Regions from separate parts of the Methylocella silvestris BL2 genome, predicted to be linked through region 4. Evidence: predicted binding sites of a transcription regulator. Region 4 holds the regulator's gene; each other region holds the start of a gene.
The links. Region 4 encodes LexA, which represses DNA repair genes until DNA is damaged. Its sites were predicted from a motif close to TGTTCNNNNTGTGTTCNG; they were not measured.

Region 1 (7,393 bases), 600 kb from region 4:
GAACCATTCGCGGATCGGCGTGAAGGCGCCGGTATAGGTCGCCGGGTTCGAGCGCGGCGTGCGGCCGATCGGCGACTGGTCGATGTCGATCACCTTGTCGAGATGCTCCAGCCCGTCGATGCGCTCATGCGGGGCGGGATGCTCGGCCGCGCCGTTGAGTTTTCGCGCAACGGCCTTGTAGAGCGTGTCGACGACGAGCGTCGATTTGCCGCCGCCCGAGACCCCGGTGATGCAGGTGAACAGGCCGAGCGGGATCGAGGTCGAAACGTTTTTCAAATTGTTGCCGCTCGCGTTGACGATGTCGAGCGTGCGGGCGCGATTGAATTTGCGGCGCGGGCGGTAGGGGGCGACCTCGCGCGCGCCGGTGAGATATTGTCCCGTCAGCGAATTTGGATCGGCCAGAATCTCGGCGGGCGTTCCCTGCGCGACGATCTCGCCGCCATGAACGCCGGCGCCGGGCCCCACGTCGACGACATGATCCGCCGTTAAAATCGCATCCTCGTCATGCTCGACGACGATGACGCTGTTGCCGAGGTCGCGCAGGCGCCGCAGCGTTTCAAGCAGCCGCGCATTGTCGCGCTGATGCAGGCCGATCGACGGTTCGTCCAGCACATAGAGCACGCCGGTCAGCCCCGAGCCGATCTGCGAGGCGAGGCGGATGCGCTGGCTCTCTCCGCCGGAGAGCGTGCCGGCGCCGCGCCCGAGCGTCAGATAGTCGAGCCCGACGTCGATCAGGAAGGAAAGCCGCTCGCGGATCTCCTTCAGGATGCGGGCGGCGATCTCGCGCCGTTTCGGGTCGAGCTTTTCCCCAAGCGTCTCGAACCATTGGCTGGCGGCGCGCACGGAAAAGGCGGTGACGTCGCCGATATGGAGGCCTTCGATCTTGACCGCGAGGGCTTCGGGACGCAACCGCGCGCCATGGCAGACGCTGCAGGGCGTGGCGGTCATATAGCGGCCGATCTCCTCGCGCGACCATTCGCTTTCGGTCTCGCGATAGCGCCGCTCGAGATTGCGGATGACGCCTTCGAACGGCTTGTTCGTCTCATGCGAGCGATAGCCGTCCTCATAGACGAAGCGCACCGGCTCCTTGCCCGAGCCGTAGAACAGCGTTTCCCGGATCTCTTGCGGCAGGGAATCGAAACGAGCGTCGAGGCGGAACTTGAAGTGCTTCGCCAGCGCCTCCAGCGTCTGCATGTAATAGGGCGAGCTCGAGCGCGCCCAGGGCGCGATGGCGCCCTTGCGCAGGGTGAGTTTCGGGTCGGGGACGATCAGCTCCGGATCGACCGTCTGCTCGAAGCCGAGGCCGCCGCAATGCGGACAGGCGCCGAACGGATTGTTGAAAGAGAACAGCCGCGGCTCGATCTCGGGGATGGTGAAGCCGGACACCGGGCAGGCGAATTTGGCCGAGAAGGTGACGCGCTTCGCCTCGCCCTTTTCGTCGCGCTCGTCGGCATATTCGGCGATGGCGATGCCGTCGGCGAGCTCCAGCGCCGTCTCGAAACTGTCGGCGAGGCGCGGCGTGATGTCGGGCCGCACGGCGATGCGGTCGACCACGACGTCGATGTCATGCTTGAATTTCTTGTCGAGCGTCGGCGCGTCGGCGATCTCGTAAAACTGCCCGTCGATCTTGAGGCGCTGAAAGCCGCGCTTCATGAATTCGGCGATTTCCTTGCGATATTCGCCTTTCCGCCCGCGCACCACCGGCGCCAGCAGATAAAGCCGCGTGCGCTCCGGCAAAGCGATGACGCGGTCGACCATCTGGCTGACCGTCTGGCTCTCGATCGGCAGGCCAGTCGCCGGCGAATAGGGAATGCCGACGCGCGCGAACAGGAGCCGCATATAGTCGTAGATCTCGGTGACGGTGCCGACGGTCGAGCGCGGATTCTTCGACGTCGTCTTCTGCTCGATCGAGATCGCCGGCGACAGCCCGTCGATCTGGTCGACGTCGGGCTTTTGCATCATCTCCAGAAACTGGCGCGCATAGGCCGACAGCGATTCGACATAGCGGCGCTGGCCTTCCGCATAGATGGTGTCGAAGGCGAGCGAGGATTTGCCCGAGCCCGAAAGGCCGGTGAAGACGACGAGCCGATCGCGCGGGATCGTCAGATCGACGTTTTTGAGATTGTGCTCGCGCGCGCCGCGCACGACGATCGACCGCCCGGCGGCCGCCGCGGGGGCGCTCGCCGGGGTTGCGGCTTGCGGCGGCGCAGCCGTCTTTTGCGCCGGCCTTTTGGGCTTCAGCGCCTTTTGTTCGAGCGATTCGGGCTCACGCGCCTGCGGCGCAGACTTGCGCGAGACCGACCCCGCCTTTTTGCCGGCGGACGGCTTCGATGACTTCATGGATTCCGGTCTGACTTTGAGCAAGCGCAAGCGCGGCCGAGAGGGCCGCCTCTCGCGCGGAAGCTTGCGCGGAAGGTCGCGCCCTCCTGCTAATTTAGCGGGCTTCGCGCATTTTGCCATTGCAATTTGGCCAAATCCTGAAAGCCTTGCAAAAGCGCGGCGCCCGCCGCGCCGCCAAAAGACTCAAGAAGAAGAAAAACGGGAGGACAGGATGGTCGCGGTATCGGCAGGCGCGGAGCCGAGCGCTCCGGCGAAACCGTTCTACAAGGTCCTCTATGTGCAGGTCCTGTTCGGCATCCTGGTCGGCGCCCTGTTTGGTTGGCTTTGGCCGGAATATGCGACCGCGCCCTGGGTGAAGGCGCTCGGCGACGGCTTCATCAAGCTGATCAAGATGCTGATCGCGCCGATCATTTTCTGCACCGTCGTCGCCGGCATCGCCCATGTCTCGGACGCCAAGAAGGTGGGCCGCGTCGCCGTCAAGGCGTTGATCTATTTCGAGATCGTCTCGACCTTCGCGCTCGGCTTCGGACTGCTCATGGGCAATGTCGTGCGGCCCGGGGCGGGATTTTCGGGCAGCCATGGCGACGCGGCCGCGGCGATCGCCTTCGAGAAGCAGGGGGAGGGACATTCGACGGTCGACTTCCTGCTCGGGATCATTCCCGACAGCGTCGTCGGCGCCTTCGCCAAGGGCGACGTGCTGCAGGTGCTGCTGTTCGCCATTCTGTTCGGCTTCGCGCTGATGGCCCTCGGCGACCGCGGCAAGGTCGTGCTGCATGTGATTGACGAGGCGGGGCACGCCATCTTCGGCGTCATCAATATTGTGATGAAGCTCGCGCCGCTCGGCGCCTTTGGCGCGATGGCCTTTACCGTCGGCAAATATGGGCCGCAATCGCTTGGAAACCTCGCCGGCCTGATCGCCACCTTCTACGCGACGTCAGCGCTGTTCATTTTCCTCATTCTTGGGACAATCGCCCGCATCGCCGGCTTCAACATCTTCAAATTCCTCAATTACATCAAATCCGAACTCCTCATCGTGCTCGGCACCAGCTCCTCGGAGAGCGCCTTGCCGGCCCTGATGGAAAAGCTCGAACGGCTCGGCTGCTCGCGGCCGGTCGTCGGCCTCGTCGTGCCGACCGGCTACTCCTTCAATCTCGACGGCACCAATATTTACATGACGCTGGCGACGCTGTTCATCGCCCAGGCGCTCAACGTCGATCTGACCTTCGGGCAGCAGATGACCATTCTCATCGTCGCCATGCTGACCTCGAAAGGGGCGAGCGGCGTCACCGGCGCGGGCTTCGTCACGCTGGCGGCGACCCTCGCCGTGGTCAATCCGGCGCTCGTGCCGGGCATGGCGATCGTGCTTGGAATCGACAAATTCATGAGCGAATGCCGCGCGCTGACCAATATCATCGGCAATGGCGTCGCGACCGTTGTGATCTCCTGGTCGGAAGGCGAGCTCGATCGCGAAAAACTCAACTTGGCGCTCGGCAAGAATATCGATGTGAGCGACATCAAGACAGGCGTCGCCACCCCTTGAGGCGCCGTGTTTCGACGCAATGGACTTGCGCCGCATCGGCGCGGATGTTAGAACATAAGTGGAACATCTGGGCGGTCGCCGACTTCGCGCCAAAGGCTGCGTCGCATTTTGCGTGGAAATCGTATTTTATGTGGACGGATGCGTGATCGAGGGCCGGTTGCGGGGCGTTTCCGCTAAGATCATGCGACAAGCGAAATCTTAAATCGAGCGGGAGGGGTCGAACGCGGCGCCCCGCTTTGCAGGAGCGTCAGCATGGCGGGCAGCGTCAACAAGGTCATTCTCATCGGCAATCTCGGCCGCGATCCCGAAACGCGGCGGATGAATTCCGGCGACGCCGTCGTGAGCTTCAGCCTCGCCACCACGGATTCCTGGCGCGATAAGGCGACGGGCGAGCGGAAAGACCGCACCGAATGGCATAACATCGTGATTTTCAATGAAAATCTCGGCAAGATCGCGGATCAATATTGCAAGAAAGGCTCGAAGGTTTACGTCGAGGGCCAGTTGCAGACGCGCGAATATACCGACAAGGACGGCAATCAGCGCAAGGTGACGGAAATTGTGCTGCAGCGTTTTCGCGGCGAGCTGACGCTGCTCGACAGCCGCGGCGGCCGCAGCGAGGCCGAGGGCGATCGCGGCTTTGAGGATTCCTCGTCGAGTTTCGGGCGCTCCTCGCCGATGGAGCGCGCCCCTGAACGCCGGCCGGCGGCAGCCGGGGCGAGCCGCGTCGCCGACATCATTGACGACGACATTCCGTTCTAGGCGGAGTTGACCGCAGGTTAATCTGCTGTTTTGATGACGTTTTCTTGAGCTTGCGCGGCGCGCTGGCGTTTTGTCGTCCGGTCGATTAGGTTCGGCCGGCGCAGGCCGCGCGGCGCTTCGCCCGCTGGCCCTGATCTGCTCCCTTAACTCGCTCATTTTCTGGATTGGCTGCTTTGGCCGACAACGACGACACAGGGCCGGGCGCGCCCGGCTCCGATATCCGCCCGGTTTCGATTTCCGACGAAATGCGGCGCAGCTACCTCGATTACGCGATGAGCGTCATCGTCAGCCGCGCGCTGCCCGACGTGCGCGACGGGCTGAAGCCGGTGCATCGGCGCATCCTGTTCTCGATGCACGAGCAAAACCACACGCCCGACCGGCCTTACGTCAAATGCGCGCGCATCGTCGGCGACGTGATGGGCAAATATCACCCGCACGGCGACAGCGCCATTTACGATGCGCTGGTGCGCATGGCGCAGGGTTTTTCGATGCGCCTGCCGCTGATCGACGGCCAGGGCAATTTCGGCTCGGTCGACGGCGATCCGCCGGCGGCGATGCGCTATACCGAATCGCGTCTCGCGCGTCCGGCCATGGCGCTGCTCGAGGATATCGACTCCGACACCGTCGATTTTCAGGACAATTACGACGGCAAGGAGCGCGAGCCGGTCGTTCTGCCGGCGCGCTTTCCCAATCTTCTCGTCAATGGCGCGGGCGGCATCGCCGTCGGCATGGCGACCAATATTCCGCCGCATAATCTTGGCGAGGTGATCGACGCGGTCATCGCCCTGATCGACAATCCGGAGCTCACCATCGAGGAGCTGATGGCCTATGTGCCCGGCCCCGACTTTCCGACGGGCGGCGCCATTCTCGGCCGCACCGGCATCCAGTCGGCCTATCTCACCGGACGCGGCTCGGTTCTGACGCGGGCCAAGGTCGAGGTCGAAACCTTGCGCAAGGAGCGCGAGGCGCTGATCGTCACCGAGATCCCTTATCAGATCAACAAATCGAGCCTCGTCGAGAAAATCGCCGATCTCGTGCGCGAAAAACGCGTCGAGGGGATCTCTGACCTTCGCGATGAATCCGATCGCGACGGCATGCGCATCGTGATCGAACTGAAGCGCGACGCCGTCGCCGAGGTCGTCCTCAACCAGCTCTGGCGCTATACGGCCCTGCAGTCGAGTTTCGCCTGCAATATGATCGCCTTGAACGGCGGCCGGCCGGAAATGCTGACGCTGAAGGATTTTCTGACGGCTTTCGTCGATTTCCGCGAGGAGGTCGTCACAAGGCGCACCAAATATCTGCTCGGCAAAGCGCGCGACGCCGCCCATCTTCAGGTCGGCCTCGCCATCGCCGTCGCCAATATCGACGAGGTGATCCGGCTGATCCGCAGCTCGGCCGACGCCGCCGCCGCGCGCGAAGCGCTGATGGCGCGCAGCTGGCCGGCGCATGACATGGCGCCGCTCGTTCTGCTGATCGCCGATCCGCGCCACATCCTGTCGGAGAACGGCGAATGCCGTCTCTCCGAGGCGCAGGCGCGGGCGATTCTCGAATTGCGGCTGCAAAGGCTAACTGCGCTCGGCCGCGAGGAAATCGCCGAAGCCCTGAACAAGCTCGCCGTCGAAATCGCCGACTATCTCGAAATCCTGCATTCGCGCGAGCGGCTTTTCTCCATCGTCAAGGAGGAGATGCTGGCGGTCAAGGCCGCCCATGCGACGCCGCGGCGAACCATCATCCTCGACAGCGCGACCGGCGTCGACGATGAGGATCTGATTCAGCGCGAGGACATGGTCGTCACCGTCTCGCACCATGGCTATGTCAAGCGCGTGCCGCTCGCGACCTACCGCGCGCAAAGGCGCGGCGGCAAGGGGCGATCGGCAATGCAGACCCGCGACGAGGATTTCGTCGCAAGGCTGTTCGTCGCCTCGACCCATGCGCCGGTGCTGTTCTTCTCCTCGGCGGGACAGGTCTATAAGGAGAAAGTCTGGCGGCTTCCGCTCGCCGCCCCGCAGGCGCGCGGCAAGGCGCTCGTCAACATGCTGCCGCTCGAACAGGGCGAGCGCATTACGACCATCATGCCGCTGCCGGAAGAGGAAGACGCCTGGGCGACGCTTGACGTGATGTTCGCGACGACGCGCGGCACCGTCCGGCGCAACAAGCTGTCCGATTTTGCGCAGGTCAATCGCGCCGGCAAGATCGCCATGCGGATCGACGAGGGCGAAGAGATCGTCGACGTCCAGATCTGCGGCGAGGACGCCGACGTCCTGCTGACCACCGCCAAAGGTCAGTGCATCCGCTTTCCCGTCACCGACGTCCGGGTGTTCAAGGGGCGCGATTCGATGGGCGTGCGCGGCATTTCGCTCAGTGAAGGAGACCGCGTCATTTCGCTGGCGATCTTGCGCCACACCGAGGCCGACAGCGGCGAGCGCATCGCCTATCTCAAAATGCGGCGCGCCGTCGCGGGCGAAGCCTCCGCCGAGGCGGGAGCCGAGAGCCCCGCCGACGCGCAAGGGGAGGACGGCGCCGAGGATGCGGGACCGCAGAGCCTCAGCCCCGACCGCTACGCCCGCATGTCGGCCGACGAACAGATCATCCTGACTCTGTCGAGCAATGGCTACGGCAAGCGCACGTCGTCTTATGAATATCGCATCACCGGACGTGGCGGCAAAGGCATCGTCGCCATGGTGGTCAATCCGCGCAACGGCCTTCTCGTCGCCTCGATGCCGGTCGAGGACGGCGACGAAATCATGCTGGTGA
Region 2 (7,393 bases), 1.3 Mb from region 4:
TGGCGCGCTGAAGGGCTTGCATGAGGTCGAGCTCGAGCCCGACGCATTGGAGGCTCTGGTGGAGGGCGCCGCGGGCGGATATGATCTTTTGATCGTCAGCCTCAGCCTTGAGGCCTATGACGGATTGCGGCTATGCAGCCAGATCCGCTCCATCGAGGCGACGCGGGAGCTGCCCATTCTGGCGATCGCTGAGCCCGAGGACCGCGCCAGGACGCTGCGTTGCCTCGACCTTGGCGTCAATGACTATCTCCTGCGGCCAATCGAGCGCCACGAACTGGTCGCGCGCGTGCGAACGCAGCTGCGGCGCAAGCGCTACGCCGACAATCTGCGCGAGAAGGTGGAGGCCTCGCTTGAAATGGCGGTGATCGACGCCTTGACGGGCCTGCACAACCGCCGGTTCTTCGACGGCGTGTTTCCCTCGCTGATGGAGGAGGCCAAGCGCAAGGCGCGCCCGCTTTCGGTGATGATGTTCGACATCGACCATTTCAAGAGCGTCAACGACGCGCATGGCCATGAAGCCGGCGACCGGCTGCTGCAGGGGCTCGCCGGACGCGTCAAGGGCCTCGTGCGCGGTTCCGACATGTTCTGCCGGCTGAGCGGCGATGAATTTGTTATTCTGATGCCCGACACCCGGGTCGACATCGGCGCCAAGGTGGCCGAGCGCGTGCGGGCCGGCGTCGCGGGCGCCGCTTTCCCGATTGGCAAGGCGCATTCCCTGTCGACGACGATCTCAATCGGCCTTGCGGAAAGCGCCCATGCCGGACCGGATCTGCTGCGGGAAGCCGACAGGGCGCTCTACCGCTCGAAGGAGGCCGGCCGCAATCGCGTCTTCGTCGAGGCGAAGACCGAGCCGCCCGGCAAATTTCCCGGATTCAGGGTCGTGCGGACGGGGTGAAGCGGACGGCTTCGCGCGCGTTAACGAAACAGCGATTTCGCGGCCAACAAGTGATTGCATTTAGCCGCCGCCGCGCGCTAACGTCATTGCGCCGAGCCCGAAAGGGCGTGGCGCGGAAGGGGTCCTTCAAGAAATATCCGCCGCGCCCTGCGCCATCGAAGCGCATTTGGCGACTTGACTGGAAGTTACCCTACGGAGTGCTCAGGTCCGCCGCATCTCCTGGGTCCGTAGGGTCGGCCGGCGCGCAAGTAGTTGGAGTGGCCTCCTCGAAACGCTACTTGCCGCCGGCCACCTTCAGGCCTCGCCCATGTGCGAGTTGGTTGCGCTGAAATTCAGACGACGACGAGGTCGGCGGCATTAGCGAAAGCCGCGCGCTCCTGAATGAAGGCGAAGCGCGCCTCCGGCTTGTTGCCCATCAACCGTTCGACGGAATCCGACGTGCCTTCCCGGTCTTCCGGCAGCACGACGACGCGCAGCAGATTGCGCTTTCCCGGATCCATCGTCGTCTCTTTCAGCTGCGCGGGAAGCATTTCGCCCAAGCCCTTGAATCGGCTGATTTCAATCTTGCCGCGGCCGGTGAGAACGCGCGCGATCAACTCGTCGCGATGCGCGTCGTCGCGGGCATAGACTTGCCGGGCGCCCTGCGTCAGCCGGTACAGCGGCGGAACGGCAAGATAAAGATGGCCGCCTTCGATGAGCTTGGGGGTCTGCCGGTAGAAAAAGGTGATCAGGAGAGAGGCGATATGCGCGCCGTCGACGTCGGCGTCGGTCATGATGATGATTTTTTCGTAGCGCAGTTCGTCTTCGCGGTAATGCGCGCCGACGCCGCAGCCGAGCGCGAGCATGAGATCGCTTAATTGCTGATTGGCGGCGAGCTTGTCGCGCGTGGCGCTGGCCACATTCAGAATTTTGCCCCGCAGGGGCAAGATCGCCTGGCTTGCGCGGTTGCGCCCCTGCTTCGCCGAACCGCCTGCGGAATCGCCCTCTACGATAAAGAGTTCAGAGCCTTGCGCTGCCGTGTTCGAGCAGTCTGCGAGCTTGCCGGGCAGGCGCAATTTGCGGCTGGCGGTCTTGCGCGCAACGTCTTTTTCAGCCCGCCGGCGCAGCCGATCCTCGGCGCGCTCCACCGCCCAGTCGAGCAATTTCAAAGCATGCGAGGGCGCAGCCGCTAGCCAATGATCGAAGGCGTCGCGCACCGTTTGGTCGACAATGCGCGAGGCCTCGGCCGACATCAGCCGGCTTTTGTTCTGGCCCTGGAATTCCGGCTCCCGGATGAAGATTGAGACGAGGGCGGCGCAGGAGCCCATGACGTCGTCGGCGCTGATCGCCGCCGCGCGGCGCGACTGGCCGATCCGTTCGGCATGGTCCTTCAGGCCGCGGAGCAGGGCGGCGCGCAGGCCCGCCTCATGCGCGCCGCCGTCGGGCGTCGGGATTGTGTTGCAATAGGAGTGGACGAAGCCATCGTCCATGGCGAGCCACGCCAGCGCCCATTCGAGCGAGCCGTGACCGCCGGGCTTTTCGATCTTGCCGGCGAAGATCGGCTCGATGACCCGCTCCTTGCCCTCGATGTCGACGGCGAGAAAATCCTTGAGGCCGCCGGGGAAATGGAAAACCGCCTCGCGCGGCGTCGATGAGCCGGGCTCAATGCGCTCCGGCGCGCAGCGCCAGCGGATTTCGACCCCGCCGAACAGATAGGCCTTGGCGCGGGCCATTTTGACGAGCCGGGCGGGTTTGAATTGCGCGCCTTTGCCGAAAATCTGTGGGTCGGGCGTAAAGCGCACCCGCGTGCCGCGCCGGTTCGGCGCCTTGCCGACTTCCTCCAGCCGGCCGAGCGGCTTTCCGCGCGCAAAACTCTGGCGATAGAGCGTCTGGCCGCGGGCGACCTCGACCTCGAGGCTTTCGGACAGCGCATTGACCACGGAGACGCCGACGCCATGCAGGCCGCCCGAGGTCTGATAGGCGCCGGAATCGAACTTGCCGCCCGCATGCAGGGTCGTCATGATGACTTCGAGCGCGGATTTCTTGGGAAACTTCGGATGCGGATCGACCGGAATGCCGCGGCCATTGTCGGTCACGGATAAAAAGCCGGCGGCGTCATAGGAAACGTCGATAAAACTGGCGTGACCGGCGACGGCTTCATCCATGGCGTTGTCGAGCACCTCCGCGAAGAGATGATGCAGCGCCGCCTCGTCTGTGCCGCCAATATACATGCCAGGCCGGCGCCGGACCGGTTCGAGTCCTTCAAGCACCTCGATCGAGGCGGCGGTGTAACCGGCCTCTCCGGGCGTTCCGAGCCGCGCCGGCTCCTGCGCCGCGCTTTTTATGTCGGCGCCCTTTGCGGCGCTGCTTCTCGCGCTTTTGCCGGCCTCGGGGCGCGCCGCGGCGGGCTTGCGCGCCGCAGCTCCAAAAAGATCACCATGATTGGCCATTGAACGCCACACACTCCGAAACGGCTCTCCAGAACTGCCATGACCCTTATGCCATGGCGATCGGAGGAAAGGAACAGAACAGAAACAAATAAAAGGGGATAGATTGACGCGCGGTAAATGCGGCGGTCGATCTTCGCGCCGAAGGCCATGCAAAAGAAAAGGGGCGGCCCTAAGGCCGCCCCGCATTCGTTCGTCCGATCTTGCGCCCTTACGCGCTGGCCGCCTTCAACTGCGCGACAGTCGGCACGGATTCGATCGTCTTCAGGATGACCGAAGCGATCTGGTAGGGGTCCCCCTGAGAATTGGGGCGACGATCCTCAAGATAGCCTTTGTAGCCGTTCTTGACGAAACTGTGCGGCATGCGGATCGAAGCGCCGCGGTCGGCAAGTCCATAGCTGAACTTGTCGATCGACTGGGTTTCATGCAGTCCAGTCAGGCGCATATGGTTGTCGGGGCCATAAACGGCGATATGTTCCGCCTTCGCCGCGTCGAAGGCCGCCATCAGGGCCTCGAAATACTCCTTGCCGCCCGTTTCCCGCAGGAAGGTCGTCGAGAAGTTGGCGTGCATGCCGGAGCCGTTCCAGTCGGTGTCGCCGAGCGGCTTGCAATGATATTCGACGTCGATTGCATATTTTTCGCAGAGGCGCTGCAGGATGTAGCGGGCGACCCACATTTCGTCAGCGGCTTTCTTGGAGCCTTTGCCGAAAATCTGGAATTCCCACTGGCCCTTCGCGACTTCGGCGTTGATACCTTCGTGATTGATGCCGGCGTCGAGACAGATATCGAGGTGCTCCTCGACAATCTGGCGAGCGATGTCGCCGACGTTCCTGTAGCCGACGCCCGTGTAATAGGGGCCCTGCGGCGCGGGATAGCCGCTTTCCGGGAAGCCGAGCGGGCGTCCGTTCTTATAGAAGAAATATTCCTGCTCAAATCCAAACCACGCGCCCGGATCGTCGAGAATGGTGGCGCGGGCGTTGGTGACGTGCGGGGTGACGCCATCCGGCATCATCACTTCGCACATGACAAGGACGCCATTCTTGCGCGTCGAGTCGAAATAGACGGAAACCGGCTTTAGGACGCAGTCGGAGCTTCTTCCTTCGGCCTGCTTGGTCGAGCTGCCGTCAAAACCCCAATTCGGAAGCTGATCCAAAGTCGGGAAATTATCATATTCCTTGATGAGCGTTTTACCGCGAAGATTCGGGACGGGCTTGTACCCGTCGAGCCAGAGGTACTCGAGCTTATATTTGGCCATGTTTCCTCTAGCCTCCTTTCGTTGTTGACGCAGTAGCGCCGCGGTGGAGTTGAACGCTACTTGCGTAAGCAGTTTTCACAGCTGCAAGGGCGCGGGCACACCGGTCTCTCGCATCATCCATGCCAAAATAGGCGGATTCGCCACTCTCTTTTGCGTTACCGATGCAGCGCCATAAACTCTTGTAAATTCAATGCGATAGAAGAAAGGCGAGACCCTGTCCGAGCGCCGTGCCCAAGCTTTCGCGGACGCCGCCAAAATGCGTGGCTGCTGTCGAGCTTTGGCGTGCGCCTTGCTCTCCAGTCGGCGCCCGCGTTTTAGGCAGATGGGACTCAAAACGAGCAGTCGGATGTCCATAATAGCGCGCCCCAGTTGAGCCCTTGGGCGTCGCGCAACCGCGCTCTTCCGATCTTGGGGCAGTACAAATTACAAACGGCGGGAGACTCGGGGCGAATACAGCCCGTCGTCTCCCGCCGAATGTAGAAACAACTTAAGCTCGAGCGTAGCCTGAGAGGATATTGCTTCCGGCCGAAATTCCTCAGTAGGAATAATACATATCGAATTCAACCGGATGCGGCGTCATTTCGAAGCGCATCACATCGGCCATCTTGAGCTCGATATAACTGTCGATGAAATCGTCGTCGTAGACGCCGCCGGCTTTCAGGAAGGCGCGGTCCTTGTCGAGATTTGCGAGCGCTTCGCGCAGCGAGCCGCAAACGGTCGGGATCTTCTTCAATTCGCGCGGCGGAAGATCGTAAAGATCCTTGTCCATCGCCGGGCCGGGATCGATCTTGTTGATGATGCCGTCAAGGCCGGCCATCAGCATGGCGGAGAAGGCGAGATAAGGATTGGCCATCGGGTCGGGGAAGCGGACCTCCACGCGCTTGGCTTTCGGGTTGGAAGCGGTCGGGATGCGGCAGGACGCCGAGCGGTTGCGCGCGGAATAGGCAAGCAGGACCGGCGCTTCGTAGCCGGGCACCAGGCGCTTGTAGGAATTGGTCGAGGGATTGGTGAAGGCGTTCAGGGCGCGGGCGTGCCGGATGATGCCGCCGATGTAATAGAGGCATTCCTGGCTGAGGTCGGCGTATTTGTCTCCGGCGAACAAGGGCTTGCCGCCCTTCCAGATCGACTGATGCACATGCATGCCTGAGCCGTTGTCGCCAAAAACCGGCTTCGGCATGAAGGTCGCCGTCTTGCCGTAGCTCTGCGCGACCTGATGGATGCAATATTTATAGACCTGAAGGTGGTCGGCCATCGTGGTGAGCGGGCCGAACTTCAGGCCGAGTTCGTGCTGGGCGGAGGCGACTTCGTGGTGATGCTTCTCGACCTTGGCGCCCATCGCGGCCATCGCCGCGAGCATTTCGCCGCGCATGTCCTGCGCGGAATCTTGCGGCGGCACCGGGAAATAGCCGCCCTTGGTGCGGATGCGGTGGCCGAGGTTGCCGCCCTCATAGGGCGTGTCGGAGTTCGACGGCAGCTCGGCGGAATCGAGCACGAAGCCCGTATTATAAGGATCGGCGCGGTAGCGCACGTCGTCGAAGACGAAGAATTCGGCCTCCGGGCCGACGAAAACAGAGTCGCCGATGCCCGATGAAACGAGGAAGGCTTCGGCCTTCTTGGCTATGCCGCGTGGATCGCGGCTGTAGGGCTCGTTGCTGTTCGGCTCCAGAATGTCGCAGACGATAACCATCGTCGGCGCCGCGAAGAAGGGATCCATCACGGCGGTCGAGGGATCCGGCATCAGCAGCATGTCGGATTCATTGATCGCCTTCCAGCCGGCGATCGACGAGCCGTCGAACATGGTTCCCTCGGCAAAAATGTCCTCATCGATCAGGCTGATGTCGAAGGTCACGTGCTGCCATTTGCCACGCGGATCCGTGAAGCGGAAATCGACATATTTGACGTCGTTGTCCTTGATTTCCTTGAGCACGTCGGCGACGGTCTTCATAGTCCTGCCTTTCGGATTGTTGGATAGCCGATCTGATTGATAGCGCCGGAAAATCGGCGAGGCGAAGCCTCAGCGCAAACGGGTGGGGCTCAGATGGCGTCCGCGCCGGTTTCGCCGGTGCGAATGCGGATCGCGCCTTCAATATTGGAAATGAAGATTTTGCCGTCGCCAATACGACCAGTCTGCGCCGCCTTGCGGATCGCTTCGACCGCCGCGTCGACGATGCTGTCGGCGACAACGACCTCCACCTTCACCTTGGGAAGGAAATCAACGATATATTCGGCGCCGCGATAGAGCTCGGTATGGCCTTTTTGCCGGCCAAAACCTTTGGCTTCGGTAACGGTGATTCCAGCAACGCCGGCTTCGTGCAGCGCCTCCTTCACCTCATCGAGCTTGAAGGGCTTGATAATCGCCTCGATTTTTTTCATGGGCGGTTCTTAAGTCGCTTTTTTGTGGGGAGCCATCGCGTTTCGAGCCGGCGTTTATCATTTACAGGAGGAAAACGCCATCGAATTTCGGCGAAATCGCCTACAGGAACGCATTCGGGACCTCCATGCAGAAGGCGGCTTGTTATAGCAATCAGCGGGCCAAAATTGCAATCAGCGCGCCCGATCGGCAACGCGGTCCTGGCCTGATCCCGCCGTGCAGGCGAAGGCGAGGGGACGGAGGCCGGCGCCGCGGCGACGCGCAAAATCCGCGAACGCCAATAAAGCAAGCAATCCTGTTTTGAAGTCCGCCCAGTAAAAAACCCGCTCCAAATTTGGAGCGGGTTCTGCGGGGAAGAAGCCAAATTTGACGAAGGAAAGCCGGCCGCTATTCCGCCGGTTCGAGAACTTCCTCCACCTTTGCCGGCGCCTCTTCCTTGGCGGGGC
Region 3 (7,393 bases), 270 kb from region 4:
CAGCGCTCGCCCCGATCGCGCAGCCGCGCCTCCAGCCGCTCCACCTTGAGCCGCACGGCGCAGCCTCCTGAGAAGATGAGATCGACTTCGCCGGCGGGAGCCTGCGTCTCCCTGAAGCAAATGCGCAGCAGATTGAGAATGCGCGTCTTGTCGCTCAGCGAAAAACCCGAATAGGCGGCGCCGACGACGCCGTCGAAATGCAGGCCGGCGCGGCACCGCTCGAGCGGCCCCGACGCCGCCTTGACCCAATCGAATCGCGAGGCGAGGAAGGCGAACTGCCGCGTATCGGGCAGCAGGGCCATTTCGCCGACAAGGACCAGCGCATCCTGCAGATTGGCGGAGACGATATCGAGGTCTTCCTTGTCGAGCGCGATGAGCCGAAGCTCGGTCGGGGCCAAAATTTCGCTCATCGAATCACCCATCGCTATGCGCCGCGCCGCGGCCCGGAGAGAATGGCGCCACTCCCGCCGGCCTTCAAACCCTTGATTTAGGCTATCCGGACAGGCGTTCAATGATTGCGCCGCAGCCGCCGAGCTTGGTTTCCAGATGCTCGAAGCCGCGATCGAGATGATAGACGCGGTTGACCATCGTCTCACCCTCGGCCGCCAGCGCCGCGATGACGAGCGACACCGAGGCGCGCAGATCCGTCGCCATCACCGGCGCGCCTTCGAGGCGCTCGACTCCATCGACCAAGGCGACGTCGCCATCGAGCCTGATATGGGCGCCGAGGCGCGCCAATTCCTGCACATGCATGAAACGATTTTCGAAAATCGTCTCCGTGATTCGGGACTGCCCCTTGGCTTTGGTCATCAGCGCCATGAATTGCGCCTGCAGGTCAGTCGGAAACCCGGGAAAAGGCGCGGTCACAATATCGACCGGCATCAGCCCGGCGCCGTTCCGCTGCACCCTGATGCCTTCATTGACCACGTTGACGGTGGCGCCGGCCTCAACGAGCACATCAAGCGCGCTTTGCAGCAGACCGGCCTCTGCGCCTTCCAGCATGACGTCGCCGCCGGCCATGGCCGCCGCGATCGCATAGGTGCCGGCCTCGATCCGGTCCGGCAGCACGCGATGGCTCGCGCCATTCAACCGCGCGACGCCCTCGACGTCGATCACCGACTGGCCGGCGCCCTTAATCCGAGCCCCCATCTTGACGAGGCACTCCGCCAGATCGACCACCTCCGGCTCGCGCGCCGCGTTCACGATGCGGGTGTGGCCATGGGCGAGCGAGGCGGCCATCAGCGCGGTATGGGTGCCGCCGACCGTCACCTTGGGGAACTTGATCTCCGCCCCGCGCAATCCCTTCGGCGCCTTCGCGTGAACATAGCCGGCTTCGATTTCGACGCTGGCGCCAAGCTTTTCGAGGGCCATGATCAAGAGGTCGACCGGGCGCGTGCCGATGGCGCAGCCGCCGGGCAGCGACACTTTCGCCTCGCCCATGCGGGCGAGAAGCGGGGCGATCACCCAGAAACTCGCGCGCATTTTCGAGACGAGCTCATAAGGCGCCGTTGTGTCGACGATGTCGCGCGCCGTCAGATGCACCGGCCGGCTGGCGTTGGGGGCCGCCCCGAGGCGACGCCCGTCCACCGAATGATCGACGCCGTGATGCCCCAGAATGCGCAGGAGCATGTTGACGTCGGCGAGATTGGGGAGATTGTCGAGCGTAAGCGTTTCAGCGGTCAGAAGCGAGGCGATCATCAGCGGCAGCGCCGCGTTCTTGGCGCCGGAAATTTGAATGACGCCATTCAGCTCCTGGCCGCCGACAATCCGAATGCGATCCATAATCCCCCGTCTTTCCGGCCGTTTGGATCATTTTGATTACGGATTTCACCCGATCCAAAATCAAATTGATCGATTTCATAATGTTTGGAGCAAAATAAGGAAGGGAAAGCAGACGCCGCTTTCCGCGTTAGGCTTTAGCTCGTCGTCCCCGGACAATCGCCGCCGCCACCCGAATGGCAGGCGCTGTCCTTTGAAATCGGCTCGCCCTCGGCTCCGGCGCGCTCTTGCTGTCCGCTCCCGGCGTCAGCGGCCTGTCGCCCCCTGCCCTGCGCCTTCCGGCGATTAAGATTTGCGCGCAGCGCCGCGGCGAGGCGCTGGCGCTCCGCGCCCTTGCGATCCTCGCCCGCGCCGCGCACCGGAATCCTATTCATACGGAAGGCCCTTGCGTCATGAAGCTCGTTTCGAAGCGCCGCGCGCCAAGGCTCGGCGGGCGGCCGCTGACACCTTTAGAGCCCGGCGTTGGCGGAAACAAGGCTTTACGGGCCGGCTTGCCTGCGCGGCGCGACTGTGGCAATACGCCAGCCGTCGCGCCCCGAAGCGTCGGCTGCGGTAGCTCAGTGGTAGAGCACTCCATTGGTAATGGAGAGGTCGACAGTTCAATCCTGTCTCGCAGCACCATTCAAATCAGAGGCTTAGACGCTTTTGAATTGATCGGAAACAGCGTCAATACACGATATAGATCGGCGATCGGCTGAGCGCGAATGTGGGGCTGCCGGCGCTTGCCGCGGCAGCGCCGTTGCCCATCCAGTCATATATCGTATAGGGGCCGGAGGGGATCGCGATGGCCGCCGACGTGCTGCCGCTATGGTCCCACAGCGCGACGATCGTCTTGCCGCCGCGCGTGAATTTATAGCCCAACTGCGTCCCCCCAAGGCCCGAGACGGGCCCCGCCGTCGTCGCACGGTCGAGCAAATAGGTCATGGCTGAAAAGGCGGGGGCGGCCGGCTTCGGCCCGACCTTGTTGGTCCCGAACGGAACAGACGGATTCAGATTGTAATAGAGGCCCTATCGCGCGCTGCTGTGGCCCGCGGAAACATCCCAGAAATCATGCACATAAAAAGCGAAGTCGATCTTGAACCCCTCGCCGATCAGAATCAGCGTCTGCCGGATGTTCGCCTGCGCTTGTTGCAGCAGCCCGAAATGAGCCGAATCATAACCGTGCTCCGTGCCGACGAAGGGCATGGCCGCGCCCTTCGCCGCCGCCGCCTTGGCCATCTGCCCGCGCAGCGCGGCGACAAAGCCGCCGCCTTCTGGCGGGAAGGTCGGGCCCCCGTAGGGGTGCATTGACACGGCGTCGAGATAAGTCGCGAGGCGCGCTGACCACATCTGCGCCATCTGATCGACGGAGCCGTCCGCGTTCTCACCCTCCGTGAACAGCGTCGGCCCGGCGATGACAGCTTTCGGATCGGCCGCTTGATCGCCGCATAGCTCGATGAATAAAACTGGATGAGCTGCGCCGGCGAGCGGCGCTACATCCAAGTCATCTGGAACTCCCAGGTGACTTGGTAATAGCGCTGCGCCTGAGCCGGATAATCCGCCGCGATCGTGGCTGCAAAGCCGATGCGAAATGGTCAGACTGGCTAGGTTCCCGCTAGATAACGCGCTGGAATTGCCTGCCTTTCCTTTGTCGCAGTATCGACCGCCCAGTTCGGGAGCGAGGCGTGCGATCATTAGGAATGCGTAGATTTTCAAAACGGAGCCGCTATAGGCGACGGCGGCGATGGCCGGATCCTTGACCGGATAGGGCCTACCGGCGGCCGTCGCGCCGACTTACGCTCCGGCTCCACGCTAGGCCGAGAGGGAAGCGTCTCCGGCGTGCGAAGCGTCAAGCCTCGTTCACGCCGGGACGTTTTTTGGACGTTCGGATCTGTCGCAGATCTGACGCCTTATCTGGCCGCCTCGTTGCGCGACCGTTCGCTCATGGCCCGGCGCAGATCCGCGCGAAGCGGCTCGCACATTGGCGGCGGATTGGCGCCGCCCTGATGCGTGGCGACGCAATCGCGCCAATTCCGGAACGCTTGCTGATAGGACGAAACAGAAGCGGCGGACGTGCTCGCCCCGCCCGAGACGCCGCCTTGCGCTGCGCCCTTGTTAATTGCCCCGGTGACGTCGTCCGTCTCGGTCAAGGCGGCGCGCGCAGCGACTTCCGCCGCGGCCGCCGGCAGGGCGCAAGCAACAAGGCCGAATAAAACAGCAGCTCCAATCTTGTTCATGGCTTTTCTCTTCACTTTATTGACCCGAATTCCAAACCCGTCTTATGCCCTCATCCTTAAGCCAGCCATTCCACTTGCGATGCAAAAGCCGCAACGCGCGCCAACGGCGCGATAGCCGAAAACAGAGCTAGTCGGATGAGCCGTTAAGAATATTAGTGAAACGCGCGCGACACGACGGGGAAACCGCGGGCGCGAACCCATATCACAGACATTCCCCAATTTCCAAAGCAAATTCTTCTGAATTCATGCCGCAACCGAGAGAAGAGAACGCCGCGTCCTCTGTAAAAAAGCGGCTCGGCTCTCTGTTGCGTATGAACAAGTGTTCATCTTCAACCCCTGCGGGATCAGCGTCCCTATAAAGGACTACGGCGTCGCTTTCGCTATGCTTCTTTTAAAGCTAAGCGATCGATTGCCGATTCCAAGACGGTTCCGGTAAAATCGGGAGCAAATTCAGGCGATTCGTGTGCGATTTTGCACATGACTCGCTCGCAGCGCCGCGAGGCCTTTCATTTCTCCACGACCTTGCGCCATTTGGCCGATGAAACAAGCACTATCAAAAATACATCGACTTGCATTCGATTTCAATAAAAGCGCGCTTTTATGCTTAAATCATATATGAATGGACGTTAATTCATTTTTAATAGTTTATGTTCCACTGGGCCCTGCCCGACCCATTCGCTCGAAGCGCAGCCCGAAGCTGTGAAACCAGCCAACTTATCCACAGGCGCGTTGACGACTCCCTATTTGTTCCCTATAGGTTCCTGACAAATTCTTTTCCCGCATCCGTATATGCGACGGAGTCAGAAGGCGTCGATGGCCGAAGCCGACACATTGAAACGCAATGCGAAGCGCCTCTTGAATTCTTCCGTCTCAAGTCTCGCCGGAGTAAAGCCGAGGGCAAGACCAACATCCTCGCCTCGCGAACTAGAGCTCGCGGCGCCCCTTCCGGCGCGGCGCGGACGCGGCGCCCTGACAAACGCCAGCGGCCGCTTCGAGCTGGAAGAGCGGCTTCGGGAGCACGACGGCTGGTCCGCTCTCGACGAATTCGAGCCGCTGCGGACGACCGTCATCAAGGAGCGCGCCAAGACCATCATCACGCGCAATGAGTCGCCGGATATTTCCTTCGACCGTTCCATCAATCCCTATCGCGGCTGCGAACATGGCTGCGTCTATTGTTTCGCCCGGCCGACGCATGCTTTTCTCGGTCTGTCGCCGGGGCTCGATTTCGAAACGCGGCTTTTTTCCAAGACCAATGCGGCCGAACTGCTCGAACGCGAATTGGCCGCGCCGTCCTACCAGCCCAAGACGATTGCGATCGGCACCAACACCGACCCCTATCAGCCGATTGAGCGCACCGAGCTGGTGATGCGCGAGGTGCTTCAGGTTTTGTCGCGAACCAATCACCCCGTCGGCATCGTCACGAAATCCGCTCTCGTTGCGCGCGATATCGACATTCTGGGGCCGATGGCCGAGAGGGGCCTCGTCAAGGTCGCTTTGTCGGTGACGACTCTCGACCCCGTCCTCGCGCGCAAGATGGAGCCGCGAGCGAGCTCTCCCGAACGCCGGCTCGACACGATCCGGCGGCTCTCGGACGCCGGCATTCCAACCGTAGTGATGACCGCGCCGATTATTCCGGCCATCAATGATGCCGAGATCGAAGCGATCCTGGAGCGGGCCAAGGCTGCGGGCGCGCGGGAAGCGGGCTATGTCATGCTTCGTCTGCCGCTCGAATTGCGCGATCTCTTTTCGCAATGGCTGATGGTGCATTATCCGGACCGGCTCAGGCATGTTCTGTCGCTGGTGCGCTCGACGCGGGGCGGCAAGCTCTATGATTCGACCTTCGGCAAGCGGATGACCGGCGCCGGCCCCTACGCCTGGATGATCGGGCGCCGCTTCGAGGCCGCCGCGGCAAGGCTTGGCCTCGCCAAAAGCCGGACGCCGCTGCGCGCCGATCTGTTCCGGCGTCCGGCGCGGCTGGGCGAGCAGCTGCAGCTTCTCTGACGCCGGCGCGACGCAAGCCTTTTCATGCGGGGCCGTAACGCATAAATCTGCGCGGATGGTCCCAACTGACAAAGACGCTCCCGAGCCGGAGTCGCCGCCAGGCGCCGATAGCCCGCTGCCGCCGGAGTTCGATTTCGCCGTCGAGGATGGCGATGAGGAGATCCAGGACTTCGCCGATCTCGACCTTCCCGAGGACGACGCCGCCCCCGCCTCGGTGCGGCGCGGCGCGGCCGTCATCCGCAGCTTCTGGCGCCAGGCGCCGCAAGGTCCCGGCGTCTATCGCATGATCGCCGCCGACGGAGAGGTGCTCTACGTCGGCAAGGCGAAGAGCGTGCGCAAGCGGATCGCCAGCTATATGCGCCCGCTCGGCCACAACAACCGGATCGCGCGGATGATCGCGCTGACCGCCTCGATGGTCTTCATCTCGACCAGCACCGAGACGGAAGCGCTGCTGCTCGAGACGAATTACATCAAGCAGATGAAGCCGCGCTTCAACGTGCTGATGCGCGACGACAAGTCGTTCCCTTACATCCTTCTGACAGGCGACCACGCGGCTCCGCAGATCCTGAAGCATCGCGGCGCGCGCAATCGAAAGGGCGACTATTTCGGGCCTTTCGCCAGCGTATGGGCGGTCAACCGCACCATGAATGCGCTTGAGCGCGCCTTTCTCCTGCGCTCCTGCTCGGACAGCTATTATGAAAACCGCACGCGGCCCTGTCTGCTGCACCAGATCAAGCGCTGTTCGGCGCCCTGCACCGGCGAGATCGACCTTGACGACTATCGCCGGCTGGTCGGCGAGGCGCGCGACTTTCTCTCCGGCAAGAGCCGCGCCGTGCGCGATCTTCTCGCGACCGAAATGACCAGCGCCTCGGACGCGCTTGAGTTCGAGCGCGCCGCGCGCCTGCGCGACCGCATCGCCGCTCTCTCCGCCATCCAGGGCGCCCAGGGCGTCAATCCAAAAACCGTCGAGGAGGCCGACGTCTTCGCGATCGTCGAGGAAGCCGGGCAATTCTGCGTCGAAGCCTTCTTTTTCCGCACCTACCAGAACTGGGGCAACCGCGCCTATTTTCCGCGCGCCGACAAGAGCCTGGCCTCCGCCGAGGTGCTCGACGCGTTTTTGGCGCAGTTTTACGCCGACAAGCCCGCTCCGCGGCTGATTTTGCTCTCGCATGAGATCGAAAACGGCGCCGTGCTGAGCGAGGCTCTCTCCCTCCGCACCGGACATCGAATCGAAATCGCGCGGCCGCAGCGCGGGGAAAAGCATGAGCTCGTCGAACATGCCTGCCAGAACGCAAGGGAGGCGATGAGCCGCCGTCTGTCGGAAACCGCCTCGCAGGAGAAGCTGCTGGCGGCGCTGGCGGCGGCGCTCGGCCTCTCCGCCCCTCTTCGGAGGGTCG
Region 4 (7,393 bases):
TGGGCGCGAGCTTCCAGCTCTCCTTTGCCGCCGTCGCCGCCCTCGTCGCGGTGTATGAGGGGCGCATGGCCGCCGCGAGCGCCGAGCGGGAGGAGGCGCCGATCCTGCGCTCGAAGCCCGTCGCCGGCGAGGGCGCGCGGCTGTTCTGGACCTCGGTCCGGGCGCGCCTCAGCCAGGGTCCGGGCGGGCTTCTGTTCGCGACCTTTTGCGCCACCGCCGCGACGGCCTCCTTCATGGCCTATAATTTCCACGAGCTCAGCCCCTATGTGCTGATCGGCAATCCTTTGACGCTGACAGTGATCGAAGTCTTCGCCGTGCCGGGGGCGCTGCTCGGGACGCTGCTTTATCCAATCGGCCTCGATCCCTGGGTCTGGCGCTATCTCGGCTTCGGCGTCGACGGCGTGATGTGGGCCGCGCGCCAGGTCGGTCAGCTGCCCGGCGCCAGCATCCATCTGCCCGCCTTCGCGCCATTCTCGCTCGCCTTCCTGACGCTCGCCGTCCTGTGCATGACTCTGTGGCGCACGCTCCTGTTCCGCGCGATCGCCCTGCCGCTCCTCGCCATTGGTCTCTTTGGCGCGGCCTCGGGGCCAAAATTCGACGTCGCTGTCGCCCCCGGCGGCGAGGCGGCGGCCTATCGCGGCGAAGACGGCCGATTGGCGGTGCTCGCGGCGCGGCCGAACCTCTTTGCCGCCGAACAATGGCTGCGCGCCGACGCGGACGGGCGCCCGGCGGCCGCGGCGGTTCGAAAAAGCGCATGCGACAAGGCGGCCTGCGTCGGACGTCTTGCCGACGGCCGCACCCTGTCGCTTGTCGTCGACCGCGCCGCTTTCGCCGAGGATTGCCTGCGCGCCGACATTATCGTCACGCCGCTGTTCGCTCCGAAAGGATGCGCGGCGCAGATTGTTCTCGACCGCGATGCGTTGAAAAAGACCGGCGCCGTCACACTGGCGATGACGCCGGCGGGACTGACGCGCGCCGCGGCGCGATCACTCGAAGAAGATCGACCCTGGTCGCCCGCTCCGCGCCGCACATGGGGCCGCGCTCCGGCCGCCCCCGCGCCGCAATTTAGGCTGGCCGACGCCGATCCATCCGTTCCGGCGCAGGAGGAGGGCGCGGCCTCGCGCCAGCCCGACGACGGCGACGATGGATCTCCCATCGAATAAGGCCGGGACCCGGCGCTCTTGCAGGGGAGCGCCGGCGTCATCAATAGCGTCGGATCAATCCGACCAGTTTGCCCTGGATTCGCACGCGGTCGGGTCCGAAAATGCGCGTTTCATAGGCCGGATTGGCGGCTTCGAGCGCGATCGAGGCGCCGCGGCGGCGCAGGCGCTTGAGGGTCGCCTCCTCATCGTCGATCAGCGCGACGACGATGTCGCCTGTCTCGGCGGTGTCCTGCTTGCGGATCAGCACCGTATCGGCGTCAAAGATGCCGGCGTCGATCATCGAATCGCCGCGAACTTCGAGCGCATAATGCTCGCCTTGCGACAGCATTTCCGGCGGCAGATTGAGCGTATGGCTGCGGGTCTGAAGCGCGCTGATCGGCGTACCGGCGGCGATCCGGCCCATCACCGGGATCGCCACCATGGCGCGCGCGCCATCCTCATCGTCGCGCGCCGCCGGCATCGGGCGGACGCGGCCAAGATGTCCCTCGATCACGCTCGGCTCGAATTTGCGCCCCCGGCCGGCGTCGGCCGCCGAGGCGCCCGGCATGCGCAAGACCTCGAGCGCGCGCGCCCGGTTCGGCAAGCGCCGGATGAAGCCCCGCTCTTCAAGCGCGATGATCAGCCGGTGAATGCCCGACTTGGACCGGAGGTCGAGCGCGTCCTTCATTTCATCGAAGGAAGGAGGCACGCCGGTTTCCTTCATGCGCTCGTTAATGAAGCGCAGAAGCTCGCTTTGCTTCTTGGTCAGCATCGGCGTCCACTTTCTCGCATGATCGTCGAGCGGGATGGCGGGGCGCAAAGGCGCGCCCGAGAAGGGCTTGGCTGCAAACGAGCGGGCTGCAATAGGATCTAGCCTCCGAAAAACTTGCTCGAAAGACAAGATACGCCCACAGAAAGCGCCTGAATCGCTCACCCGCACAAACGGTGAACAGACCATATCTGTTCTCTCTGCGTTCCGCAACCCAGCATAACGTTCGCAGGCGAAATTTATCGTCGCGGCTTCGCTTTGCGATTGCGCGAATTCATTGACGGAACTTTCAGCTTCGCCGTAGGTTACTAACTCTCGCCGCCGCTCGGCGAAGCTCGTTCGCCATGCGGCGTCGTCCGATCAAGAGGAGAAACGCATGGATCGACCGCTGCAGATCGTATTTCGCGACATCCAGCATTCCGATGCGCTCGCAAAGCTCATCGAGGATCGCGCGCGGCGTCTTGAGAGCGCCTTTTCGCGCATCACGGGCTGCCGGGTCGTGGCGGGCGCCGCGCATGGCGCGACGAAGAATACGATACCGCCGCTCTCCCTGTGCGTCGAAGTCGAGGTTCCTGGCCGGCCGATGATCGTCGCCAAGGCCGAGGCCAAGCGGAAGGGGGAGCAGGCGGCGCTGGTCAATCGCGTCTTCGACGTCGCCGAGCGCCGTCTGGAGCAACTCTCGGAACTCGCCAAGGACAATGTGCGCCGGCACGAAAACGCGCCGGAGACCGGCGTCGTCGCGCGCCTGTTTCGCGAGCAGGACCATGGCTTCATCGAAGTGCGCGGCGGCCCCGATCTTTATTTCGCGCGCAATTGCGTGATGCGGGGCGATTTCGACGCGTTGGAAATCGGCGTCCTTGTCGAAGTCACGCGCGCGACGGGAGACGGGCCAATGGGGCCGCAGGCAAGCGCCATCTATGTTTTGGATCAGCGCGTCGCCGTCAAGGGCAAGCCGGCCAAGCCCCGCAGCGCCAAGGATTCCGAGCCGGAAACCCTCAACGCCTGAATGGCGGGCGCTGCGTCATATTCGGGGCTGGCGGCGCGGCGCCAGCCCCGCTTTTGACCGAACAAGCGCGGCTTAGGCGGTCGCCTTGGCGTAAAGCTCGGCGGCGTATTCCCAATTGATGAGATTGTCGACGAAGGCCTTCAGATAGTCCGGCCGACGGTTACGATAGTCGATGTAATAGGAATGCTCCCAAACGTCGACGCCGAGGATCGGCGTCGCGCCCTGAACCAGCGGGTTCTCGCCGTTGGCGGATTTGCTGACGATGATCTTGCCATCCTTGACGGCGAGCCAGGCCCAGCCGGAGCCGAATTGCGTGACGCCCGCCTGAATGAGATCGGCCTTGGCTTTTTCGACCGAGCCGAGGCTATCGATGATGGCCTTTTCCAGCTCGCCCGGAATTGCGCCGCCGCCATTCGGCTTCAGCCAGTTCCAGAAATGCAAATGATTGTAGTGCTGCGCCGCGTTGTTGAAGAGGCCGGCGTTCTTGCCGAACGACTCCTTGACGATATCCTCCAGCGACTTGCCTTCGAGGCCGCTGTCCTTGAGCAAATTGTTGCCGTTGGTTACATAAGCCTGATGATGCTTGTCGTGGTGATATTCGAGCGTCTCCTTGGACATATAGGGCTGGAGCGCCTCATAGGCATAGGGAAGTTCTGGCAGGGTGAACGACATGGGTTTCTCCTCATTAAAGGCATGCAGTCGCGGGAGGCGGTCCGGTCGGCCGCATGGCATCTAACTAGACGGCTCAAAGCTTTGCAGCAACCGCATTCGCCGCCGCCGGGCGGGATCGCCGTGCGCCCGCGCAACGCCCGAGACGGACAAAGGATCGCTTTTGCCGGCGAGGCCGCAAGGTTTGCGTGCTAATATTTTGCCGCTACCCTGATCAAGTCTCGATTTCGACCGCGTTTTGCGGGCAAAGCCAAGTTTGAGCGCGGCGCCTCCAATGAAATGAACGCGGCGCCTGGAACAAAAAAATGAGCTATTTGATTTTCGCCGCCGGCCTCCTCCTTGCGGTCTGCGGCGCGGCCTCGATTTCCTTCGGCTACGGCATCATCAATGTCGAGCGCGGCTGGGCCAGCGTGATCGGCGGCGCGTCGGCCCTCTCGGGCGGCCTGATCACCATGGCGCTGGCGTTAATTCTGCACAGCCTGTCGCGGCTTCGCGCCGTGCTTAAGGCTCAGGGCAAGCGGGCCGTTGCGGCGACGCCCGCGGCCGTTGCCGAGGTCCCGGAAGATCTCGTGGCGCAGGCCACCGCAAAGGAGGCGCCCGCGGCGGAAAGCGCCGTCGCGGATTTGACGTCGGCGCAAACGCGCGTCGATGACGAACATGTGACCCTCGTCATCCCAGGCCCAGCCAGCGCCCCGGCCACCCTTGCGCCGCCTGCGGTCCGCCAACCGGCGCCAGCCGCGCCCGAGCCATGGGCGGCAGGCCTGGAGCCGGGCGCTCAAGCCTCAATCGAGGACATCAGGCGGGTTGTCGCCGAGACCATCAAGGGCAAGCGTCTTGAAACGCTTGGGGCCGAGGCCGGCCAAAGAGCGGCCGCTGAACTGCCCGCCGCCGAGCCCCTCGTAAAGCCCCCGCCATCGGTCGGCGCGGAGCTTCCGCCGCGCCGCCGCGCGCCGCCGCTCTCGTTTCATTTGCCGCGGGCCGTCGGCCTCAACGATCTCGCGCCGCAAGGTTCGACCGGCGCGCAGACCTCCGTCGCGCCGCCCCTGGCCGGCCCGGAGGACATGCGGCAAGACTCGCCGCATCCTGCGCCCGAACAGGTTTTCGCGGGCGCCAGCGAGCCGCTGCGCCCGGATATGCCGCGTAAAGATCCGCCCGTCGTGCTTGGCCGCTATGAATCCGAGGGCACCACCTATGTGATGTTCTCGGACGGATCGATCGAGGCGCGCTCGAAACGCGGCGCCTATCGCTTCAACTCCATGGCGGAGCTCAAGAGTTTTATGGATGCGCAGGCGCGCGGCGAGGCGTGAGCCCAGCCTCCTGCGCGTATCCATGTCAGCCTGACCGAGCGGCTCCGCCATCCTCGCCGCGGCGCTCGAAAGCGCCTTTGACGCAGGCGATCGCGAAGGCATATTGGAGCGCGGCCTCCTCAAGCCTGTCGAACCGTCCGGGCGCGCCGCCATGGCCGGCCCCCATATTGGTTTTGCAAAGGACGGGCCCGCCCCCGGTCATTGTGGCGCGCAGGCGCGAAATCCACTTCAGGGGCTCCCAATAGGTGACCCTCGGATCGGTCAGGCCGCCAAGCGCGAGAATCGGCGGATAGGCTTTGGCCGCAACATTGTCATAGGGCGAATAAGACCGGATCTTGTGAAACGCGGCCTCGTCGCGGATCGGATCGCCCCATTCCAGCCATTCGGGCGGGGTCAGCGGCAATTCGGCGTCGAGAATCGTGTTCAGCACATCGACGAAGGGCACGTCCGCGATCACGCCGGCGAACAATTCCGGCGCGAGATTGGCGACAGCGCCCATCAGCATCCCGCCGGCGCTGCCGCCCTGGATGACGATGCGGCGCTCGCCCGTCAATCCGAAGGCGATCAGATGGCGCGCCGCGGCGATAAAATCAGAAAAGCTGTTCGGCTTGTTGTCCAGCTTGCCGCTGGTGTACCAGCGCCAGCCCTTGTCCGTGCCGCCTCGGATATGGGCGATCGCGAAGATGAAGCCGCGGTCGATCAGCGCCAGCCGGCTGGCGCTGAAAGAGGCCGGCGTCGCATAGCCATAGGCGCCATAGCCATAGAGCAGCAGCGGTGCGCCGCGGCCAAGGTCGAGATCGCGCCGATGGACGATCGAGACGGGAACGCTCTCGCCATCCGGCGCCGGCGCATAAAGGCGGCGCGTCACATAATCCGCGGGATCGAAGCCTGAGGGGATGATCTGGCGCTTGCGCAGGATTCGCGCGCGCGTCGCAAGATCATAATCATAGGTCTCGCGCGGGGTCGTCATGGAGGAATAGGTGAAGCGCAGCAGCTTCGTGTCAAAGGCGAAGCGCCCGTTGATCGATAGCGAGAACGCTTCCTCCGCGAAGGCGACCGCATGGTCCTCGCCGCTTTCGACATGCCGGACGATGATGCGCGGCAGGCCATTCTCGCGCTCGAGCCAGACGAGATAGTCCGGGAACACGGAAAGTTCGATGATCATGCGGCCCGGCTTATGCGGGACCTCGTCGACCCAGAATGCTTTGCCGGGCGTGGCCAGGGGGGCGCTGACGATCTTGAAATCCTCGGCGCCGTCGGCGTTCGTGGTCATGAACAGACGCTCGCCGCGGTGTTCGACCTCATAGCGAACCCCGGGCGCGCGCGGCTCGATCAGACGCGCCTGCGCCGCAGGATTGGCAAGATCGAGCAGCCAGCATTCAGACGCGTCATGATCGCTGATGCTGATGATGGCGAAAGCGCCGGACTGGCTCGGCCGCACATGGATGAACCAGCGTGGATCGAGCTCCTCCAGAATCACCGTGTCTGATGCGGGATCGGAACCGATGTCGTGGCGCAGCACGCAGGAGGGACGGTTATTCTCGTCGACCCGCACATAATAATATTGGCGCGAATTGGCGCTGAAGACGAAGGCGCCGTCCGTGTCTTCGACGACATCCGGGCCGTCCGTTCCGCTTTCAAGGTCGCGCACGCGAATTGAATGCAGTTCGGAGCCCTTTTCATCGACGCTCCAGCCGAATGTCTGGTGATCCGGTGAATGGCGCGCCTCGCCAAGATGAAAAAATGCCTTGCCTTTGGAGAGCGCATCGGCGTCGAGCAGGATGTGGACGTCGCCGCCGTCCTCCTCGGCGCGGCAGAAGATCGGATGCTGCGAACCCTGGTTGAAACGGGCGTAATAGAGAAAACGTCCGTCGGGCGACGGCGCCTCGGCGTCGTCTTCCTTGATGCGCGACCGCATGTCCCGCACCAGCTCCTTGCGCAACGCTTCATAGGGCTCGAGAACCGCGGCGGCGTAGGCGTTTTCGGCCTCGAGCGCGGCGCGGATCGCGGCGGGCAGCGCAGCCGGGTCGCGCAGAACCTCGCGCCAGTTCTCGGCTTTGAGCCAGGCGTATTCATCGCTGAGCGCGACGCCATGCGCGAATTTCGTTTCGATTCGGCGTTCGACTTCAGGCGGAGGGCTGGCAGGGATGTGCGCCACGATGGTGCTTTCTTGAATTGATCGGGCCGGAATAGGCTTCGACGGGAAGGGGAGGGCGCTGATTGCGAGTCCTGACGCGCAATTGTTTGCAAAGGGCGGGGCCATTGCTGCGACGGCCGGCTGTCTATTGGGCGCAAAATATTCAATCAGACCCGCCGCAGCAAGCCGCCGGCGGCCGACTTCCTGGGGCTTCGCCTTGCGTCTATTGCGCCTTTGCACCCGCGCAAACAACGCCTGTCAATGTTTGACGCCGCTGTGTTCACTTCTGCCTTGATCTGATCGAAGCGGGTGGGGATGGCATTTTTTTGTTGGTTCGCAATAAAGACTGCTGCGCGCTACTTG

Region 1: ssb (single-stranded DNA-binding protein) is a predicted target of LexA. The motif match lies at 3,929-3,946, and genes of this name have one in related genera.
Region 2: parE (DNA topoisomerase IV subunit B) is a predicted target of LexA. The motif match lies at 3,394-3,411, and genes of this name have one in related genera.
Region 3: MSIL_RS07330 (PA0069 family radical SAM protein) is a predicted target of LexA. The motif match lies at 4,741-4,758, and genes of this name have one in related genera.

Annotation. Positions count from the first base shown of each region.
Region 1 covers NC_011666.1:2,415,210-2,422,602, reverse strand. Annotated here, with positions in the region: gene uvrA (excinuclease ABC subunit UvrA) at 1-2,340, opposite strand, end outside; gene MSIL_RS11405 (dicarboxylate/amino acid:cation symporter) at 2,552-3,880, shown strand; gene ssb (single-stranded DNA-binding protein) at 4,133-4,639, shown strand; gene gyrA (DNA gyrase subunit A) at 4,813-7,393, shown strand, end outside.
Region 2 covers NC_011666.1:465,393-472,785, forward strand. Annotated here, with positions in the region: gene MSIL_RS02150 (PleD family two-component system response regulator) at 1-895, shown strand, start outside; gene parE (DNA topoisomerase IV subunit B) at 1,228-3,324, opposite strand; gene MSIL_RS02160 (glutamine synthetase beta-grasp domain-containing protein) at 3,533-4,576, opposite strand; gene glnA (type I glutamate--ammonia ligase) at 5,112-6,521, opposite strand; gene MSIL_RS02170 (P-II family nitrogen regulator) at 6,611-6,949, opposite strand; gene MSIL_RS02175 (hypothetical protein) at 7,335-7,393, opposite strand, start outside.
Region 3 covers NC_011666.1:1,545,562-1,552,954, forward strand. Annotated here, with positions in the region: gene MSIL_RS07295 (DUF2948 family protein) at 1-410, opposite strand, end outside; gene murA (UDP-N-acetylglucosamine 1-carboxyvinyltransferase) at 493-1,782, opposite strand; gene MSIL_RS07305 (hypothetical protein) at 1,917-2,153, opposite strand; tRNA gene MSIL_RS07310 (tRNA-Thr) at 2,326-2,400, shown strand; gene MSIL_RS07315 (hypothetical protein) at 2,446-2,703, opposite strand; gene MSIL_RS07320 (hypothetical protein) at 2,788-3,474, opposite strand; gene MSIL_RS07325 (hypothetical protein) at 3,669-3,995, opposite strand; gene MSIL_RS07330 (PA0069 family radical SAM protein) at 4,809-5,996, shown strand; gene uvrC (excinuclease ABC subunit UvrC) at 6,052-7,393, shown strand, end outside.
Region 4 covers NC_011666.1:1,810,588-1,817,980, reverse strand. Annotated here, with positions in the region: gene MSIL_RS08555 (ComEC/Rec2 family competence protein) at 1-1,163, shown strand, start outside; gene lexA (transcriptional repressor LexA) at 1,204-1,914, opposite strand; gene MSIL_RS08545 (HPF/RaiA family ribosome-associated protein) at 2,288-2,917, shown strand; gene MSIL_RS08540 (superoxide dismutase) at 2,990-3,589, opposite strand; gene MSIL_RS20115 (hypothetical protein) at 3,892-4,893, shown strand; gene MSIL_RS08530 (S9 family peptidase) at 4,919-7,051, opposite strand.